Linked DNA regions of Streptomyces venezuelae. The protein of the gene in region 1 interacts with the protein of each later gene in a pairwise test. Links are inferred from orthologs where the notes say so. Each region holds a gene or a part of one and is shown on either strand. Other genes may lie near its edges.

Region 1 (10,288 bases):
GGCCGCGCTGTAGGCGGCGAGGCACGCGGCGAGGTCGGCGCCGGGCACCACGTGGTGGGCGAGGACGACGGCGTCCTCGATGGCCTGGTTGCCGCCCTGGCCGAGGCTCGGTGCCATGGCGTGCGCGGCGTCGCCGAGGAGGGCGACGCGGCCGCGGTGGTACGCGGGGAGCGGCGTCGTCAGGTGACGGACGTCGTTGCGCAGGATGTCCTCGGTCCTGACGGCGGCGATCAGGCCGGGGATCGGGTCGTGCCAGTCGGCGAAGCGGCGTCGGAGCTCCGCCTTCTCGCTGTCGGGCGCCTTGCCTCCCTCGGGCAGCCGGGCGGTGGCGTACGCGTACACCCTGCCGTCCTTCAGCGGGTGCGTGCCCCAGACACCCCCGCGCCCCCAGGTCTCGTGCGGGGTGAAGGGCCGGTCAGGGGCCGGGATGACGAATCGCCAGGCGGTGAAGCCCGCGTACACGGGCCCGGGGTGGGCCGGGAACAATGCCGTGCGGACGCCGGAGTTGATGCCGTCGGCGCCGACGACGAGGTCCGCCTCGATGTCGCCGGCGTCCGTGGTGACGACGGCGGGGCGGTCGGCGGAGCCGGGATCCGTGAGGCGGGCCGCCGTGCCCGTGCGCAACGATTCCTCGGGCAGCGCGGAGACCAGCAGGTCGACGAGAGTCGCGCGGTGCAGCATGACGAGCGATCCGCCGTACGTCCCCTCGGCCGCGGCGGCGCTCGTCCGCACCAGCCACCGGCCGTTCTGCGCGCGCAGCCCGCCGTCGCCCTCCCAGGCGGCGAGCGCGCGGACCCTGCCACCGAGGCCGAGGACGTCCAGGGCGCGCTGGGAGTTGGGCGCGAGGCCGATGCCCGAGCCGACGGGCTCCAGGGAGGCCGCGCGCTCCAGGACGGTGACCCGCCAGCCCGATGCGTGCAGCCCGATGGCCGCGGCGAGTCCGCCGATGCCGCCGCCGACGACGACCGCGTGGGGCTGGCGGTTCCGGGCCTGGTCCATGGCTCCTCCTGGGCACTGCGGGTGCGATGCGCCCACTACAGGTGTAGTGAGCGATGACATGACCGTACTACACCTGTAGTGAGCCGGGTAAGGTTTCCGCCATGCCCGTACGCAGCGCGGGAGCTCCCCGCACCGAACTCATCGCCGACGCCGCCCTCGCCCTGCTCGCGGAACGCGGCATGCGCGGCCTGACCCACCGCGCCGTCGACGAGGCGGCGGGCCTCCCCCAGGGCTCCACGTCCAATCACGCGCGCACCCGGCTCGCCCTCCTGGAGGCCGCGGTACGACGGCAGGCCGAGCGCGAGGCGGAGGTGCTGACCCCCGCGGAGATCCCCCACCCGTCGGCGGGGCGCGAACAGCTGGCCGCCGGCCTGGCCCTGGCCCTGCACCGGTACCTGACCGGTGACAACCGTCAACTCCTCGTATCGCGCTACGAGTTGGCCATGGAAGCGACCCGCAGGCCGGAACTGCGGGCCTTCTACGACGCGGCGGGCGCCCAGTTCCGGGAGCCCCTGGAGTCCCTGCTCCGCGCTGCGGGCTCCACCGCGCCGCGACGCCACACGCTGTCCCTGGTGGCCTGGTGCGACGGGCTGATGTTCTCGTGCGTGGCGGGCTCGTACCATGCCGCGACGCCGACGGAGGATGAGCTGCGGAGCAGCGTGGGGGAACTGCTGCGGGGGATGCTGGACGAGTGAGCCGCGGCGCGCCCGTCACCCGTGCGGGGCAACCTCACGAGGTTCCGTCGCCAACTTCACCCCGAACCAGCAGTGTTGCGCAGATGCATCGATCGACGACCACCGCCGCGCTCCTCGTCAGCGTGGCCGTCTCGGCCGCCGCCTCGGCCGCCGTCACCGGCTGCACGAGCGTGGAGCGGCCCTCGGGCCCCGGCCCGGCAGTGGCCACCGCACCGCAGCCCGCGCCCCGCACCGACGGAGAGCAGCGGCCGAAGGTCGTGCAGGCCCCGGCCCGCGAGGCCCTGCAACGCATGGACCCGCCCCGCGTCCCGGCCCCACGCAAGACGGACACAGCCGTCGGCACCGGCCCCGAGTCCACCCCCTCCGCCCCGTCCCTCCCCCGCACCGACCGCCGGAACCCCGCCTCCGCAGCCGCTCCCGCACGCAGGCCCTCGCCCGCACGCCCCGACGCGGGAGCCACCCGCCCGGCCCCGGCCGGGGTCCCCGCCGCCCCGGTCACCGACGTCTGCGCCCTCGGCGAGGCCTACGGCAAGTGGCGGCCGAACAGCCCCGAAGCGGTCATCTGCCGCGACACCTACGGCCACTGACCGCGCCACGCACGCCCCACCGCCCCGCGACACGCACGCCCCACCCCGCGACGGCGTCCGTTCACTCCTCCTCGCTCCCCTCCCCCACCTCCCCCTCCAGTCGGGCGATGGCGTCCTTGATGCCCCTGCCGTAGCCGTCGTCCTCCAGTGCGCCCACCGCGCCGCGGGCACGGCGCAGATGGCTGCGGGCCGCACCCGGGCGGCCCAGTTTCACGTAGTCCGCGGCGAGGTTCAGGTGCAGCGAGGGGTAGAAGCCGCGCACCGCGAGCGACTGGTGGTGTTCGTTCAGGCGCTCGTCCGTGAGCTCGTCCGCCGCCGACAACGCCCGCAGGTCCCACGCCAGTTCGTCTGAGGGGTCGGCCTGGGTGTCCGCCATGTAGTGCGCGAGCGTGCAGCGGTGCAGCGGGTCGCCGTCCTCGCCGATCTCTCCCCACAGACCGAGGAAGCGGCCCTGAGCCTCCTCACGGTCGCCGCCGTGATGCAGCATGACCGCCTGCCCGATCCGCGTCATCATCGCGTCCTCCGCCGTCTGCTCCTGCTGCTCCGTCACCGGGTCCTCCGTGGTCGTACGGCCGTCGCCCCCATCTCTCACGACGCTAGCCGCCACCACTGACAATCACGGTCAGGCACGATCGCGGGCGGCGCTCTCACCCGTACCGCTGGGCCAGCCCGGTGACGCTCCTGGTCACCTCAGCGCGGAGCTCGGGCGGTGCGAGGACCTCCGCCTCCAGGCCGAGCCGGAGGATGTCGCTCACCGCCACCGGCAGCTCCTCCACCTCGAGGTCCACCTCCGTCCAGCCGTCCGCGTCCGGAGCGCCCACCCCGTCGGCGGCCCGCGCCCCCGCCGCCCCGAACATCGCGGGCAGCAGCCGCCTCCCCGCCGGGGACACCCTGAGCCGCGCCGTGCCCCGCAGCACCCGCGCCTCCAGGCCGCGCGAGGCCTCCTCCCAGTACGCCGCGAGGTCGAAGCCGTCGGGACGCTCGCAGGGGTCGTCCGCCACCGTCGCCGACAGGCACCGCGAACCCGGTACGTCCGCACGGCTCCGTCGACGGACGCCGCCAGGTACCAGTTGCCCGCCTTGAGGACCAGGCCCAACGGGTGGAGCTCGCGCCGGACTTCGCCGCCCCAGCGCCGGTAGTGCGCCCGCAGGACCCGCTGCCGCCAGACGGCGTCGGCGACGACTACGCCGGGGCCATCGAGGCGGCGGGCGCCTCCTGCGAGTACACCATCGCGTACACGAACGAGACGACCGGCGCCTTCGTCGGGTACGAGTTCGTCGACGGCACGCTCGACGGCCGCAGGGGCTCCTTCGTCCTGGAGCAGCGCGGTTCCTTCGGAGCCGACGGCGTCATCGAGTGCTCCTGCTCCGTGCTGTCCGGTTCGGCCACCGGTGAGCTGGCCGGTCTCACCGGTACCGGCACGTTCACGGCGCGGGAGGGGCAGCCCGCCACCCCGTACTCCCTCGCCTACGCCCTGCCGGACTGACGTCAGCCGATGTCCGGGATCCGCCAGTCGATCGGCTCGTGCCCCTGCGCCGCGACCGCCTCGTCGATCTGCGTGAACGGGCGCGAGCCGAAGAACTTCTTCGCGGAGAGCGGCGAGGGGTGGGCGCCCTGCACGACGATGTGCCGCTCCTCGTCGATGAGCGGGAGCTTCTTCTTCGCGTAGTTGCCCCAGAGGACGAAGACGGCGGGGTCGGGGCGGTCGGCCACCGCCCGGATCACCGCGTCCGTGAACTTCTCCCAGCCCTTGCCCTTGTGGGAGTTGGCCTCGCCGGAGCGGACGGTGAGAACCGCGTTGAGCAGGAGGACACCCTGTCGGGCCCACGGCATCAGATAGCCGTTGTCGGGAACGGGGTGGCCGAGCTCCTCCTTCATCTCCTTGTAGATGTTCCGCAAGGAGGGCGGCGTCTTCACACCGGGCCGCACGGAGAAGCACAGGCCGTGACCCTGGCCCTCCCCGTGATAGGGATCCTGGCCGAGGACGAGGACCTTCACCTGGTCGTACGGCGTCGCGTCGAGCGCGGCGAAGACCTCGTCGCGCGGAGGATAGACGGGACCCTTCGCCCGCTCCTCCTCGACGAACTCGGTGAGCTCCTTGAAGTAGGGCTTCTGGAGCTCCTCGCCGAGGACTCCGCGCCAGGACGCGGGCAGCATGGCGATGTCGGTCACGTCAACAACCTCCGGTGTGCGGTCACTTCTCACCACAGAACCTACCGGCGACCACTGACAACCGCCCCGCCCCCCGCGGGTCACCAGCTGGTCTTGCGCTGCAGCTCCCACATCATCATGATCGCCGACGGGTCGAGGGCCCGTTCGCCGCCCGCGATCTCCTCGCTGGACATGATGTACTGCTTGCCCTGCCAGAGCGGCAGCAGCCGGACGTCGTCGACGAGGATCTCCTGGGCCCGCTCGAACTCGTCGATCACCGCACCCCGGTCGGCCTCCCTGCGTTCGCGCGGCAGCACCTCGTCCGTGATCTCCTTGGACGGGTAGGGCGTGTTGAGCACGTTCTTCGGGCCGACGAACGGGGCGATGAAGTTGTCGGCGTCCGGGAAGTCGGGGAACCATCCGCGGCCGAAGACGGGGTACTCACCGTTGCTGTACCCCTCCTGGAACTCCGTCCAGGGGCGGCTCTTGAGGGTGATCTTGAAGAGTCCCGAGCCCTCCAGCTGGCGCTTGAGCTCGGCGAACTCCGGCTCGGTCGCCGAGCCGTACCGGTCGGTGGTGTACCAGAGCGTGAGCGGCACCGGCTCGTTGATGCCGGCGTCGGTGAGGATCTTCCTGGCCTTGGTGACGCTCGGGTTTCCGTAGTCGTCGAAGAACCCGGTGGCGTGTCCGGTGAGACCCCTGGGGACCATCGAGTACAGCGGCTCGACGGTGTCCTTGTAGATCTTGTGGGCGATGGCGCCGCGGTCGACGATCTGCGCGAAGGCACGCCTGACCGGCAGTTTCCGTGCCCACGGGTCCTTGGTGTTGAACACCAGGTAGCGGATCTCGGTGCCTGAGCCCTCGACGAGTTCGATGTCCTGCTCGCGCCTGCCCCTGCCCTGCATGGCGACGATGTCCTCGGAGGCCAGGCCTCGGAAGGTCACATCGATCTGCTTGTCCTTGAGGGCGTCGACCATGGCCGAGGACTTCTTGAAGTAGCGGATGGTCACGGCGTCGTTCTTGACGTCGGCCGCGCCTTCGTAGTGGTCGTTCTTGACCAGCTCGGCCTTGTCGTTCGGCGTGTACGCGTCCAGGGAGTAGGGGCCCGAGCCGGTCAGCTGGTTGCCCTCGCGGAGCTTGTCCGCCGGGTACTCCTTCGGGTCGACGATCGACATGGCGGGGGTCGCGAGCACGAAGGGGAAGGTCGCGTCGGCCTTCTTGAGGCGGAAGACGACGGTCAGATCCCCCTTGGTCTCGACCTTGTCGAGCGAGCCGAGCAGACCCGTGGGGCCGCCCTTGGCGTTGATGGTCCGCATGCGGTCGAAGGAGTACTTCACGGCGGCCGCGTCCAGTGTGTCGCCGTCGGAGAACTTCAGACCCTCGCGCAGCTCGCAGGTGTAGACCGTGCTGGAGGCATCGCTGAACTTGCAGGACTCGGCGGCGTCCGGCTCCGGCTCGGTGGCCCCGGAGGGGAAGCTCAGCAGCGTCTGAAAAACGTTTCTGTAGAGCTCCCAGGAGCTGTCCCAGGCTTTCGCCGGGTCCAGGGTGCTGGGCGCGCTCATCGTGCCGACGGTGATCCGCTCCTCTTCGTCCGACCCTTCGGACGACAGCATCCCGCAGCCGGCGAGCAGCGACATGGACGCGATCGCCGCCACCGGACGCAGACCCCTGATCCGCTTAGCAGGGGGAACTTCACTGAACACGCGCACGCTCCTCGATCGGCCATGCCATGGGGTCGGGAGACAATATCGCAGTGCCCTGTCGGGCCAAGTCCTGGCGCCGACAGGGCACTTGATGCGGAGAACGTCACCGAAAGGGATTCTCCGCCGGGTGTGCGGCCTTCGTCAGCCGACGCCCGCATTGAGGAAGATGCCGCCATCGACCACGAGTGTCTGGCCTGTGATCCAGTCGGACTGGGCGGACGTGAGGAACGCGGCCGCGCCCCCGATGTCCTCCGGCACCCCGAGCCTGCCGAGCGGGTAGGAGGCCGCCGCCTCGGCCTCGCGGCCCTCGTACAGCGCCTGGGCGAACCTGGTCTTGACGACCGCGGGCGCGATCGAGTTCACGCGCACCTTGGGGGCGAACTCATGGGCGAGCTGCAGGGTGAGGTTGACCATGGCGGCCTTGCTCATCCCGTACGCGCCGATGAACGGCGACGCGGAGACGCCTGCGACGGAGGCGATGTTCACGATCGCGCCGCCGTTCTCGCTCTGCCAGGCGTGCCAGGTCCGCTGGGCGAAGCCGAGCGCCGAGACGACGTTGGTCTCGAACACCTTGCGGGCCACGTTGAGGTCGAGATCGGCCATCGGGCCGAAGACCGGGTTCGTACCCGCGTTGTTGATCAGGAAGTCGACGCGGCCGAAGGCCTCCATGGCGCGCTCGACGGCGACCGCCTGGTGGGCCTCATCGTGCGCCTTTCCCGCGACTCCGATGACGCGGTCGGCGCCGAGCTTCTCGACGGCCTCCTTGAGGGCGTCCTCGTTGCGTCCCGTGATGCAGACCCGGTCGCCGCGGGCGACCAGCGCCTCGGCGATGCCGTATCCGATGCCGCGGCTCGCTCCCGTGACGAGCGCGGCCTTTCCGCTGTCCTGCACAGCCATGATCTCTGCCTCTCGCCTTCCAGGTCAGTTGAGCGGGCCGCCGGCCACGTACATGACCTGTCCGGAGACGAACCCGGCCGCGTCGCCTGTGAAGAAGGCGATGGCGTTGGCGATGTCCTCGGGGCGGCCGACGCGCTGGACCGGGATCTGGGTGGCGGCCGCGGCCTGGAAGTCCTCGAAGCCCATGCCGACGCGCTCGGCGGTGGCCTTGGTCATCTCGGTGACGATGAAGCCGGGGGCGACGGAGTTGGCGGTGACGCCGAACTTGCCGAGCTCCTTGGCGAGGGTCTTGGTGAAGCCCTGCAGGCCGGCCTTGGCGGCGGCGTAGTTGACCTGGCCGCGGTTGCCGAGCGCGGAGGACGAGGAGAGGTTGACGATGCGGCCGAACTTGGCGTCCACCATGTGCTTCTGGCAGGCCTTCGACATCAGGAAGGCGCCGCGCAGGTGCACGTTCATGACCGTGTCCCAGTCGCTCGCGCTCATCTTGAAGAGGAGGTTGTCGCGGAGCACACCGGCGTTGTTGACGAGAATCGTCGGCGCGCCGAGCTCCTCGGCGATACGGGCGACGGCGGCCTCGACCTGGGCCTCGTCGGACACGTCGCAGCCGACCGCGATCGCCTTGCCACCGGCCGCGGTGATCTGCGCGACGGTGTCCTTGCAGGCGGCCTCGTCGAGGTCGATGACGGCCACGGCGCGGCCCTCGGCGGCGAGCCGTACGGCGGTCGCCGCGCCGATGCCTCGCGCCGCGCCGGTCACGACAGCGACGCGCTGCTCTGTGGTGGACATGCTGGTTCTCCTCGCCCTTGGGATGCGGCTCTACGGGATGGAGCTCTACGGAGGCCAACGGTACGCCCCCATGGTGAGCGACCGCTTAGTACCTTCGGCAGGACGAGACGCTAGAAGCCCTGGCACCGGGTGTCAACGGCCCACAGGAGAGGTGTGACTCTTTACCGCACCAACAGGTCGACGAGCCGGTTCAGCTCGGCCTCGGGATCCGCGGTGAGACCGGTGTGCACCGGGCCCGGCTGGAGCACCGTGGAGCGCGGCGCGATCAGCCACCGGAAGCGGCGTCCCGCGTCGTCGCGCTCGGCCTGGCCCGCGGCCTCGCCGCCCTCGCAGATCCGCTCGACGGCGCCCAGCGCGGCCCGGATGCCCGCCGCGTCGGCCGCCGGGTCCAGGGCGAGGAGCTTCGCCTCGTCCAGGTGCGTGCGGGCGGCGACGTAGGACTTGGCGCGGCAGTAGAGCACGACGCCCGCGTTGAACTGCTCGCCGCGCTCCACACGCGGCACGACGCGCACCAGCGCGTACTCGAAGACGTCCCGTACGGGCGCGGTCTGCTCGGTCACCGGTCGGCGCCCTTCGGTCCGGCACCCGGCAGGGTGATCCGCTCGTGAATGGTCTTGGCACGCGGCAGGAGAGCCGCCACGTAGGCACGGCGCACGTCGTCGGGTCCTTCGAAGCCCGGCTCGTCGGCAAGCCACTCGTCGGGCACCTCGGCGGCGACCTCGGTGAGCAGCTCCTCGGTGACGAGGGGGGCGAGCTCGGCGGCGGCCGCCGCGATGTCGGGGCCGTAGGGGGCGAGGACGTGGTCCGACGCGTCGTACGGCTTGGCGGCCGCGGTCTCGGCGGTGCGCCAGTTGTGGTGCCAGATCATGCTCGCCCCGTGGTCGATCAGCCATGGGTCGCCGTGCCACACGAGCAGGTTCGGATTGCGCCAGGAGCGGTCCACGTTGTTGATCAGCGCGTCGAACCAGACGACGCGGCCCGCCTCGGCCGCGTCCACCGCGTGGGCGAGCGGGTCGAAGCCGAGGGCGCCCGACAGGAACTCCATGCCGAGGTTGAGCCCGCCGCTCGCCTTGAGCAGCGCCTGCACCCGCTCGTCCGGCTCGCCGAGGCCGAGGACCGGGTCGAGCAGGACGCCCGTCAGCCGCGGCATCCGCAGGCCGAGCCCGCGGGCCAGCTCCCCGCAGATCACCTCGGCGACGAGTGTCTTGCGGCCCTGTCCCGCGCCGGCGAACTTGAGGACGTACGTTCCGTACGTCCCGTGGTCGTCGGTCTCGACGAGCCCGGGCAGTGATCCGCCTTCCCGCAAGGGAGTGACGTATCGGACCGCGGTGACGTGGCTGAGCATTGGCCCAGATTACAGAGTTGAACGGAGTGACCCGCCGCCCCGTACCACTGGACATGACGACAGACGAAGTGACGCTCCGCGAACCCGACCGCCGCACGGTCGTGGCCACGATCGGCGCCGCGGGCCTGGCCGCCGCCCTCACCGCCTGCGGGGGCGGCAAGAGCTCCGCCGGGGACGGCGACGACGGCGGCGAGGGCGGTGACGCGGGCGGCGTCCTGGCCAAGACCTCCGACATTCCCGTGGGCGGCGGCAAGATCTTCAAGGACGCGGAGGTGGTGGTCACCCAGCCCGCGAAGGGCGAGTTCAAGGCATTCTCCAGCCTCTGCACCCACAAGGGGTGTCCGGTGACGAGCGTCGAGGGCGGCACCGTCAACTGCCCCTGTCACGGCAGCAAGTACGACATCGCCGACGGCAGCGTGCGGGGCGGGCCCGCGCCGAAGCCGCTGCCCGCCGTCGCGATCACGGTGACGGGCGGCTCGATCAAGCGGGCCTGACCGGCCGGCCCGGCAGCTTCCAGGCGGCCAGCACGTCCTGCGTGGCCGTGATCGTGGCGACGAGCGCGAGGGTGTTGCGGACCATGGCCGGCGTGTAGTCGGCGGGGACCCCCGCGATGGCGTCGGCGGGCACGACGGCGGTGTAGCCGAGGTTCACCGCGTCGAACACGGCGTTCGGGATCGCGACGTTCGCCGAGACTCCGGTGATCAGCAGGGTGCGGCAGCCGAGGTTGCGCAGCAGCGGGTCCACGTCGGTGCCCGCGAGGGGTGACAGGCCGTGCAGGCGGCGTACGACGAAGTCCTCGTCGGCCACCTCGACCGGCGGCGCGATCCGCACGGCGGCGGTGCCCGAGAGCTGCTGCACGGGCAGGCGCTCGGCGGCCCGGAACAGCCGGGCGTTGTGGCTCGCCCCGCGCCCGTCGGGCCGCCGCTCGGCCACCGCGTGCAGCACCTGGACGCCGCACTCGTGCGCGGCGGCCACCAGCCGGGCGACGTTGGCGAGGGCGCCCGAGGACCGCGCCTCGGCGGCGAGTTCGGGCAGGGCGCTCTCGGTGCCGACAACGCCCTGCTGGCACTCGACGGTCAGCAGGGCGGTGGTGGCGGGGTCGAGGATCTCCCTGAGCTTTTCGTA
Region 2 (10,124 bases), 1.7 Mb from region 1 along the record:
CGGTGAACTGGGGGACCTGATGCTCGCGCATCAGGGCCTCCAGGTCGGGCCACACGCTGTAGGTGCGCTCGGCGAGCACGCCCTCGCGCTCGTTGAGGACCTCGTAGAGGATCATGACGCCCTGGTTGGGCAGTCCCACCTCGTACGCGTCCGGGTACATGAGCGCCCAGCGGACGTCACAGGATTCCCACGGCTTGACGGTGGAGTTCAGCTCACCGCCGACGTACTGGATGGGCTTCTGCACATGCGGGAGCAGAGCTTCGAGCTGTGGGAAGACCGATTCGGCAGACATCGCGGACCTTCATGAGCTGGCAGGGGTGACCATCAAGCGTACCCCGCCGTTCAGCCGCCCAGCGCCGACCTCACTTTCGCCCGGGACGCCTCGGCCCACACCTCGGGCAGTTCCCGCTCGCGGTTCTGGCCCACTGCCTCCTCCTGGCCGTACAGCAGGCCCCAGGTGAACGCGGACTCCCCCGCCAGGTGCGCCTGGACGGCCAGGGCGCGCAGGGCCTCGCGCGCGACGACGCTGTCCTGGTGGTCGCCGAGCACCTTCTGCACGGCCTTCATGCGCTTGGCGAACTTCTTGGCGGGCTTGCCGAGCGCGGGGGTCGCGGCCTCGCCCGCGTACCGGGCGCGTTTGGCGGCCTTGCGGGCCTCGTGCAGGGCCACGTCGCGGCCCTGGCCCGGGGGCAGGCTCAGGGCGTGGTCGATGCGGGTGGCGAGGCGGGCGTAGTCCTTGAGGGCCGCCTTGACGAGCGCCTTCCCGGGCGGCGCGGTGGCCGCGGGGCGCAGCGGGGGTGCGGCGAGGAGGGCGTCGAGGCTGTCGAGGAGGGCGAGGTAGCGCTTGCTCTCCAGGACGGCGACCGTCCTGCGCCGCGAGCCCGCGCTGCGGGCGACGGTCCAGATGCGCAGGCGGCCGTGGACCGGCCCGAGGAGGAGGGTCCCGGGCAGCGCGCCGATGCGGTCGGTGAGCCGTTCGGTGAGGACTTCCTGGTCGCGGTCGACGCCCAGCTCGGCGGCGAGCCACTTGAGTTCTTCGCCGATGGGGTCGGTGACCGTGCGGTCGAGGACCTTCCGGTACGACTTGAAGGCGCTGCGCAGCCGCCGCGTGGCGACCCGCATCTGGTGCACGGAGTCGGGCAGGTCGCGGCGGACGGCGGGGTCGAGCGAGACGAGGGCGTCGCGCTGGGTGCGGAGGCGGGCGAGGACGTGGTCTCCGGAGGAGACGGGTGTGTGGTCCTCCAGGTGGACGACGACGTGGCCCGTGCCCTCGTCGTCGGTCCGGTGGGTCTCGTCGTCCATCGGTGCTGTCGTGCGCAGGGCCCGGCTCAGCTTCGAGGACCACATCGAGCGTTCGACGCCCGCTTTGCGGAGCTTCTTGTCGACCTTGTCGAGGAGCTGCGGGTCGCCGTCGTCGGCGAGCTCGACCTCCAGCTCGGACCAGCCGATGCGCTCCCCGCCGGGGGCGCACCGCTCGGCGTGCACCGTGTCGAGGGCGACCTCGGCGAGCAGGGCGCCCTCGGCGTCGACGAGGTGCCGCACGTGCCGAGTGGTCTCCAGGCGCAGCAGCGGCTCCAGTTCGGCCTCGCGCACCCGGGCGCGCACGAGACCGGTCAGGGCCCGCGGCACCGTGTCCGAGAGCGGCGCGTGGACCTCGTCGCGCACGCCCTCGGCGAGCGACACGGGGAGTTTCAGGTGCCAGCCCGCGTCGTGGCCGCCGGTGCGGCGCCGCAGGGTGATGAAGGCCGCGGCGAGCCGTTGGTCGGGGGTGTCCCAGTAGACGGCGTCCAGGTCCGCCGTGCCTTTGTCGACGACGCCCGCGACCCCGGTGACTCTGGTGAGGTCCGGCAGCTCCGTGCCCGCTGTGACGTCGTACTTCCGCTCGATCTCGCGCTTCGTCTCCGCCATGAGTTGAATCTAGACGCGAAATCGGAAGGCAAACATGGCTGCGGCGCCACCGGCGTCGACTAGGCCGACATCGGCCGTTGCACCTTGATCGACTGGAGCAGCCCGACCGCCACCCAGACCGCGAACATCGATGATCCTCCGTACGAGACGAAGGGCAGCGGAAGGCCCGCGACCGGCATGATGCCGAGGGTCATCCCGATGTTCTCGAAGGACTGGAAGGCGAACCAGGCGATGATTCCGGCGGCGACGATCGTGCCGTAGAGCTCGGTGGTCTCGCGGGCGATGCGGCAGGCGCGCCACAGGACGACGCCGAGCAGGACCAGGATGGCGCCCGCGCCCACGAACCCGAGCTCCTCGCCGGCCACGGTGAAGACGAAGTCGGTCTGCTGCTCGGGGACGAACTGTCCGGTGGTCTGCGAGCCCTTGAAGAGGCCGGTGCCGGTCAGGCCGCCCGAACCGATCGCGATGCGCGCCTGGTTGGTGTTGTAGCCGACGCCCGCCGGGTCGAGGGCGGGGTTGGCGAAGGCCGCGAAGCGCGCGATCTGGTAGTCGTCGAGGACGCCGAGCTGCCATATGGCGACGCCACCGGCGACGCCCGTGCCGAGCAGCCCGAACACCCAGCGGTTGGAGGCGCCGGAGGCGAGCAGCACGCCGAGCACGATCATCGCCATCACCATGACCGAGCCGAGGTCGGGCATGAGCAGGACGATCATTATCGGGACGGCGGCCAGGCCGAGGGCCTGGAGGACGGTGCGGTGGTCGGGGTGGTCGCGGTCGCCCGCGTCGACGCGGGCGGCGAGCAGCATCGCCATGCCCAGGATGATCGTGATCTTCACGAACTCGGAGGGCTGGAGCGAGAAGCCGCCGCCGAGCACGATCCACGCGTGCGCGCCGTTGATCGTCGCGCCGAGCGGGGTGAGGACGAGCAGGACCAGGAAGACGGAGATGCCGTAGAGGATCGGCACGGCCGTGCGCAGGGTGCGGTGACCCAGCCAGACGGTGCCGATCATCAGGGCGAAGCCGATGCCGGTGTTCAGGACGTGCTTGAGCGCGAAGGAGTACGGGTCGTCGCCGACGAGCTCGGTGCGGTTGCGGGTCGCCGAGTAGACGAGCGCGGTGCCGATCCCGGAGAGCGCGATCGCGGCGATCAGCATGGGCCAGTCGAGCCGGCGCACTATCGAGTCGCGGGCCATGAGCCGCGACACCCCGGAGCGCTCCGGGCCGTACCCGGAGACGGAGAAGCCGCTGCCGGTCATCAGTCGCGCCTCCACTCGGCCGGCGGGCCGGCCAGTTGCTGCTCGGTCGGCGGCTTGGGGGCCGCGGGCTTGTACGGCTTGATCTTCGGGGAGGCGATGGAGCCGTCGGGCTTGATCTTCGGCAGGTTCTTCTGCGGCTCGGGCAGGAGGGCCTTCTTCGCGTCCTGCTTGCCCTCGTCGTCCAGGCCGTAGATCGCGTTGTAGATCTGGCGGACGGCGGGGCCCGACGCTCCGGAGCCCGTACCGCCCTGGGAGATCGTCATGACGATCGTGTAGTCCTTGGTGTACGTCGCGAACCACGAGGTGGTCTGCTTGCCGTAGACCTCCGCGGTACCGGTCTTGGCGTGCATCGGGATCTTGTCCTGCGGCCATCCCTGGAACCGCCAGGCCGCCGTGCCGCGCGTGGCGACGTCGGCGAGGGCACCGTCTATGTCCTTGTGCGTCTTGGCGTCGAAGGGCAGCTTGCCGTGCGACTTGGGCGCGATCTCCTCGACCTGCCGGCCGTCGGCGCTGACGATCGCCTTGCCGACGGTGGGGTCGTACAGGGTGCCGCCGTTGGCGATGGCGGAGTAGATCGTGGCCATCTGTATGGGCGTCACGAGGGTGTCGCCCTGGCCGATGGAGTAGTTGACGGAGTCACCGGCGCGCATCTTCATGCCTTCGAGGCAGTTCTCGTAGGCGATGCGTTCGGCGTAGTCGCCGCCGCTCTTCTTGCCCTGCTTGCACCAGGCGTCCTTGTTGGCCTTCCAGTAGTCCTTCTTCCACTGGCGGTCGGGGACGCGTCCTGTGACCTCGTTGGGGAGGTCGATGCCGGTCTCCTTGCCGAGGCCGAACTGGTGGGCGGTCTTGTAGAACCAGTCCTTGGGGTCCTTGACCGGCTTGTTGCCGCCGTCCTTGCGCCACTGGTCGTGCGACAGCTTGTAGAAGACGGTGTCGCAGGAGACCTCGAGGGCCTGGCCGAGGGTGATGGAGCCGTGGCCCTTGGACTCGTAGTTCTTGAAGGTCTGGCCGCCGATGGAGTACGAGCTGGGGCACGGGTAGCGGTCGTTGAAGTCGTAGCCCGCGTTGACCGCCGCGGTCGTGGGGATGACCTTGAAGATGGAGCCGGGGGCGGCCTGGCCCTGGATGGCGCGGTTCAGCAGCGGGTAGTTGGACTTCTTGCCGGTGAGCCGCGCGTAGTCCTTGCCGGAGATGCCGCCGACCCAGGCGTTCGGGTCGTACGACGGGTTGGAGGCCATGGAGACGATGCGTCCCGTCTTGTTCTCCATGACGACGACGGCGCCCGCGTCCGCCTTGTAGTTTTCGTTGGTGTTCTTGTCGAACTCCTGGCGGGCCTTCTTCATCGCGTCGTTCAGCCAGTACTCGGAGACGGCCTGCACGCGCGCGTCGATGCTGGTGACGACGTTCGCCCCGGGCCGCGCGTCGTCCGCGTCGGCCTCGCCGATGACGCGGCCGAGGTTGTCCACTTCGTAGCGGGTCACGCCGGCCTTGCCGCGCAGCTGCTTGTCGTACGTGCGCTCCAGGCCGGAGCGGCCCACCATGTCCGAGCGGAGGAACGGCGAGTCGGTGTTCTCGGCCTTCTTGATCTCGTCGTCCGTGACGGGCGAGAGGTAGCCGAGGACCTGGGCGGTGTTGGACTTGCCGGGGGCGGCGTACCGCCGGACGGCCGTGGGTTCGGCGGTGATGCCGGGGAAGTCCTCGGAGCGCTCGCGGATCTGCAGGGCCTGCTTGGGCGTCGCCTCGTCGGTGATCGGGATGGGCTGGTAGGGCGAGCCGTTCCAGCAGGGCTGCGGCGTCTTGGCGTCGCAGAGGCGGACCTTGCCCTCGACCTCTTCGGGCTTCATGTCGAGGACGTCGGCGAGCTTGGTGAGGACCGCCTTGCCGTCGTCCTTCATCTTCATCAGGTCGGTGCGGGACGCGGAGACGACGAGGCGTGTCTCGTTGTCGGCGATGGGCACGCCGCGGGCGTCCAGGATCGAGCCGCGCACGGCGGGCTGGACGACCTGCTGGACGTGGTTGCCCGAGGCCTCCTCGGCGTACTCGTCGCCGTTGCGGACCTGGAGGTACCAGAGGCGGCCGCCGAGGGTGAGCAGGAGGGAGACGACGAGGATCTGGATGATGACGAGGCGGATCTGGACGCGTGGGGTCCGTCCGGTCTCGGGGATGTTGGTCACTGGTGCCTCCCCCTCTCAGTGTGCGTACGGGTAGTACGTGTACACGCCCAGGCTGTGCGCCGGCGCCGCCGCGTGCGGGGCCGGCCGAGTGGCACTCACAGGCGCTTGACCCCCTTGATGCGTCCGGCGCGGGCCACGCGGGCCTTGGCCGCCTTCGCCCGCAGGCCGCCGCGCTGGTTGCCGATGCGCAGCCCGGTGCCGGACGAGAGCCAGCCGGAGGAGACGTCTGCGGCCTTGTTGGCCGGCGAGTTCTCCCCCAGCGGGTCGTTGTCGGCGCGCCGGGCCAGCGCGATGATCAGCGGCACGGTGAACGGGGCGAGCAGCAGGTCGTAGAGCGCGGCGGTGAACAGCAGCCCGACCAGGCCCACATGGCGGGCGGCGGTGTCGCCGACGAGGGAGCCGACGCCCGCGTACAGCAGCGTCGATCCGATGGCGGCGCTGACGACCACGACGAGCGGTCCGGTGGCGGAGCGGAGCCGGCCGCCGTCGGGCTTGGCGAGGCCCGCGAGGTAGCCGATGACGCAGAGCACCAGCGCGTACCGGCCCGCGGCGTGGTCGGCGGGCGGCGCCAGGTCGGCGAGGAGGCCCGCGCCGAAACCGACGAGGGCGCCGCCGACGTGGCCGTAGACCAGGGCGAGGCCGAGGACGGTGAGCAGGACGAGGTCAGGGACCGCGCCCGGCAGCTGGAGCCGCGCCAGGACGCTGACCTGGACGACCAGGGCGACGACGACGAGGGTGGCGGACAGCAGGATTCGGTTGAAGCGCATGGGTCCGGTCTCCTACTGCTCGTCGTTGCCGGCGTCGGCGCCGTCCACCGGTCGGCCCGACGGGGTCGCCGTGACGGTCACCGTCGGGGTCGGCTTGGGCTTTTCGGGCTTCTTCGGCAGGACCGTGTCGCGCGGGTCCTCACGGGGTGCCTCCACCACGACGCCGACGATGTCGAGCTTGGTGAACCCGACGTACGGCTTCACGTAGACGTTGCGGGTGAGGTCGCCGCCCGACGGGTCGACGCGGACGATCTCGCCGACCGGTACGCCCGGCACGAACGGCTTGTCCTTGCGCGAGCCGAAGGTGACGAGACGGTCGCCCTTCTTCACCTCGGCCTTGCCGTTGAGCAGCTGGACGGAGAGCGGACGGTCGCCCTGTCCGGTGGCGAAGCCGAGCTCGTCGGTCTTCTCCATGCGCGTGCCGACGGTGAAGTCGGGGTCGTTGGCGAGCAGAACGGTCGAGGTGTTGGGGCCGACCGTGGTGACGCGGCCGACCAGGCCGTCGCCGTTCAGGACGGTCATGTCGCGCTTGATGCCGTCGCCTGCCCCCGCGTCGATGGTGACGGTCCAGGAGAAGCCCTGAGCGGCTCCTATGCCGATGACCTCGGCGCCCTTGATGCCGTACTGCCCGGCTCCCGCCGTCTTCAGCATGCTGTCGAGCTGGCGTACGCGGCTGCGGTTGCGGTCGTCGCTGCCGAGTCTGGCTTTCAGCGCGGCGTTCTGGCGCTCCAGTTCGGCGATGCGGTTGTGGCGTTCACCGGAGTCGCGCACCGCGCCGATGGCGTTGCCGATCGGGTCGACGGCGGAGGACATGCCCTCCTCGACCGGACCGAAGACGGTGGCGGCGGCCTGGCGGGCACCGTCGACCGGTGAGTCCTCGCCGCCGCGGATGTCCACCGTGATCAAAGCGAACGCGATGGCTACCAGCAGCACCAGGAGCAGCCGGCTCTCTCGTGTGTCCCTCACGTGCGGCGGCGTGCCTTCCTCAATCGGATTCCGTGGGAACTGCGGGTTCCACGGGGTTCTGGGGAATTGTCGTGCCCTAGGGGAATTGCGTGTCTTGCCTCTATATCAACGATCCGCCGCACGAGTCGGCAGGCACTCGTACGGCGGATCTTCGCGCGTCAGATCATCTGCGCGGCTGGGCGTCCAGCACCTGCTGCAACGCCTCGAACTCCTCGACACACTTTCCGGAGCCGAGCGCCACGCTGTCCAGCGGGTCCTCGGCGATGTGGATCGGCATGCCGGTCTCCCGGCGCAGCCGCTCGTCGAGGCCGCGCAGCAGGGCGCCGCCGCCGGTGAGAACGATGCCGCGGTCCATGACGTCACCCGACAGCTCGGGCGGGCACTTGTCCAGGGTGGTCTTGACCGCGTCGACGATCGCGTTGACCGGCTCCTCGATGGCCTTGCGGACCTCGGCGGCGGAGATGACGACGGTCTTGGGCAGCCCGGAGACCAGGTCCCGGCCGCGGATCTCGGTGTGCTCGTCGGCGTCCATGTCGTACGCCGAACCGATGGTGATCTTGATCTGTTCGGCGGTGCGCTCGCCGAGGAGGAGGGAGTACTCCTTCTTGATGTGCTGGATGATCGCGTTGTCCAGCTCGTCGCCCGCGACGCGGATCGACTGTGCCGTGACGATTCCGCCGAGGCTGATGACCGCCACCTCGGTGGTGCCGCCGCCGATGTCGACCACCATGTTGCCCGTGGCCTCGTGGACCGGGAGGCCGGAGCCGATGGCCGCTGCCATGGGCTCCTCGATGATGTGCACCTGGCGCGCGCCGGCCTGCGAGGAGGCCTCGATGACGGCGCGGCGCTCGACGCCCGTGATGCCGGAGGGCACACAGACGACGACGCGCGGACGGGCGAGGTAGCGCCGCTTGTGGATCTTCAGGATGAAGTAGCGGAGCATCCGCTCGGTGATCTCGAAGTCGGCGATCACGCCGTCCTTCAGAGGGCGCACCGCGACGATGTTGCCGGGCGTGCGCCCGATCATCTTCTTCGCTTCTGCGCCGACCGCGAGAATGCCACCGGTGTTGGTGTTGATCGCGACGACGGACGGCTCGTTGAGTACGATCCCCCGACCCCTGACGTACACCAGCGTGTTGGCGGTCCCGAGGTCGACAGCCATGTCACGGCCGATGAACGACATGTTGTTCCCCATGAGGATGCGTCTGGCCTTCCCTAGTGGAGCGTGTGATGGCTTTTTAGGTAGGCGAGGTGGGTGCTGTGTGGCAGTGGAGGCTTCCATCGTAGTCTCGGCTGCGCGAACACGGCGCTAGGGTCTTCGCCATTGTCAGCAGATGATGGGCCGCCTCGCTCTTGGAGACGTGCCATCGGAGGCACGGGTTCCCCCAATTGGGGCGCATATGCCAAAGGACGGCCGAATTCGTTCGGCCGTCCGGGGCTGAAAACAGCGCGGTCCTGACGTGCGGTCAGAAAATCGTGCGTCGGGTTGATCGGACCGATCAGACCGATCGGACCAGCCGGACTAGACGACGCCCGGGAAGAAGATCTTGAGCTCGCGCTCCGCGGACTCCTCCGAGTCCGAGGCGTGGATCAGGTTCTCCCGGACGATCGTGCCGAAGTCGCCGCGGATCGAGCCCGGCGCCGCGGCGATCGGGTCGGTCGGGCCGGCGAGCGCGCGCACACCCTCGATGACCCGCTCGCCCTCGACGACGAGCGCGACGACGGGACCGGACGACATGAAGGCGACCAGCGGCTCGTAGAAGGGCTTGCCCTTGTGCTCGCCGTAGTGCTGCTCCAGGGTCTCCTGGTCCAGCGAACGCAGCTCCAGCGCGGAGATCGTCCAGCCCGCCTTGCGCTCGATGCGGCCGATGATCTCGCCGATCAGGCCACGACGGACGGCGTCGGGCTTCAGCAGGACGAGGGTGCGCTGGCTCATGTGCGGCTCCAAGAGGTGTTCATGCGATCTCTGCGATCGGGTGGGATTGGGCCGCACGATACCGGGGTCGGCTACGCCGGGTTGCCCCCGGCCTCCGGCTGCCCCTCCGCCATGGCCGCGAAGCGGGCCTTCGCCTCGTCGATCTTGCGGCCGTAGTGGACCGAGGCCCACCAGATGGCGGCGAACACGGCACCCAGGAAGAACATCACCGGCACCACGAAACCGCTCGCGATCAGCGCGATCTGCAGGGCCCAGCCGAGCTGCACCCCGCCGGGCCGGGTGACCATCCCGCAGAGCAGGAGGCTCACCGCCATCGCGATGCCGCAGACCGTCCAGACCGTGCCCATGGTCAGGTCGTCGTCCTTCATGGCGACCAGACCCGCGAAGCCGATCACGAAGAACTCGCCGATCAGCGTCGAAGCGCAGAGCGTACGCACAGGAATTCAGCCTCTCCCCAGGAGCAGTCGGGCCTCGCCGACCGTGATGACGGAACCGGTGACGAGGACGCCGCCGCCCGCGTACTCCCCCTCTTCCTCGGCGAGGGTGATCGCCGCCTCCAGCGCGTCGTCCAGGCGCGGCTCGACCTGCACGCGGTCGTCGCCGAAGACCTCCACGGCGAGTCCGGCGAGGGTGTCCGCGTCCATCGCGCGATGGCTGGAGTTCTGCGTGACGACGACCTCGGCGAAGATCGGCTCGAAGGCCTCCAGGAGCCCCTTCACGTCCTTGTCGTCGCTCGCGCCGACCACGCCGATGAGCCGGCTGAAGTCGAAGACCTCGCTGATCGCGGCGGAGGTGGCGCGGGCGCCCGCCGGGTTGTGCGCGGCGTCCAGGACGACGGTGGGCGAACGGCGCACCACTTCGAGCCTGCCCGGCGAGGAGACCGTCGCGAACGCCTTGCGGATCGCGTCGATGTCCAGCGGGCGCGCGTGCTGCGAGCCGATGCCGAAGAACGCCTCCACCGCGGCGAGCGCCACCGCGGCGTTGTGCGCCTGGTACTCGCCGTGCAGCGGCAGGAAGACCTCTTCGTACTCCCCGCCGAGGCCGCGGAGCGTCAGGAGCTGGCCGCCGACCGCCACCTGGCGGGAGACGACACCGAACTCCAGGCCCTCGCGGGCCA

What was found.
Region 2: the proteins of ung (region 1) and ndk interact in binary tests that used the Escherichia coli proteins (3 or more experiments, as listed by UniProt). The link is inferred for Streptomyces venezuelae from one-to-one orthologs.

Annotation. Positions count from the first base shown.
Region 1 is NZ_CP029192.1:7,579,447-7,589,734, reverse strand. The notes cover bases 2,612-5,599. They hold ung (uracil-DNA glycosylase), read right to left. Parts: upstream 4,454-5,599; coding sequence 3,770-4,453; downstream 2,612-3,769. Other genes in these bases: DEJ48_RS33560 (ABC transporter substrate-binding protein), read right to left, coding at 4,534-5,599; DEJ48_RS40490 (DUF3224 domain-containing protein), read left to right, coding at 3,381-3,767; DEJ48_RS33575 (tetratricopeptide repeat protein), read right to left, coding at 2,612-2,831. Also shown: DEJ48_RS33590 (FAD-dependent monooxygenase), read right to left, coding at 1-999; DEJ48_RS33585 (TetR/AcrR family transcriptional regulator), read left to right, coding at 1,101-1,694; DEJ48_RS33580 (hypothetical protein), read left to right, coding at 1,778-2,281; more of DEJ48_RS33575, read right to left, coding at 2,343-2,611; more of DEJ48_RS33560, read right to left, coding at 5,600-6,069; DEJ48_RS33555 (SDR family oxidoreductase), read right to left, coding at 6,277-7,032; 3-oxoacyl-ACP reductase FabG, read right to left, coding at 7,057-7,818; DEJ48_RS33545 (DUF3037 domain-containing protein), read right to left, coding at 7,980-8,378; DEJ48_RS33540 (HipA family kinase), read right to left, coding at 8,375-9,163; DEJ48_RS33535 (Rieske (2Fe-2S) protein), read left to right, coding at 9,217-9,657; DEJ48_RS33530 (cysteine hydrolase), read right to left, coding at 9,644-10,288. UniProt on the Escherichia coli protein: Excises uracil residues from the DNA which can arise as a result of misincorporation of dUMP residues by DNA polymerase or due to deamination of cytosine.
Region 2 is NZ_CP029192.1:5,931,964-5,942,087, reverse strand. Bases 7,301-10,124 are described here. They hold ndk (nucleoside-diphosphate kinase), read right to left. Parts: upstream 9,008-10,124; coding sequence 8,594-9,007; downstream 7,301-8,593. Other genes in these bases: folC (bifunctional tetrahydrofolate synthase/dihydrofolate synthase), read right to left, coding at 9,451-10,124; DEJ48_RS25985 (DUF4233 domain-containing protein), read right to left, coding at 9,079-9,444; DEJ48_RS25995 (rod shape-determining protein), read right to left, coding at 7,301-8,254. Also shown: DEJ48_RS26025 (TIGR03960 family B12-binding radical SAM protein), read right to left, coding at 1-292; DEJ48_RS26020 (CYTH and CHAD domain-containing protein), read right to left, coding at 343-1,908; rod shape-determining protein RodA, read right to left, coding at 1,968-3,164; mrdA (penicillin-binding protein 2), read right to left, coding at 3,164-5,338; rod shape-determining protein MreD, read right to left, coding at 5,434-6,105; rod shape-determining protein MreC, read right to left, coding at 6,118-7,071; more of DEJ48_RS25995, read right to left, coding at 7,235-7,300. UniProt on the Escherichia coli protein: Major role in the synthesis of nucleoside triphosphates other than ATP. The ATP gamma phosphate is transferred to the NDP beta phosphate via a ping-pong mechanism, using a phosphorylated active-site intermediate.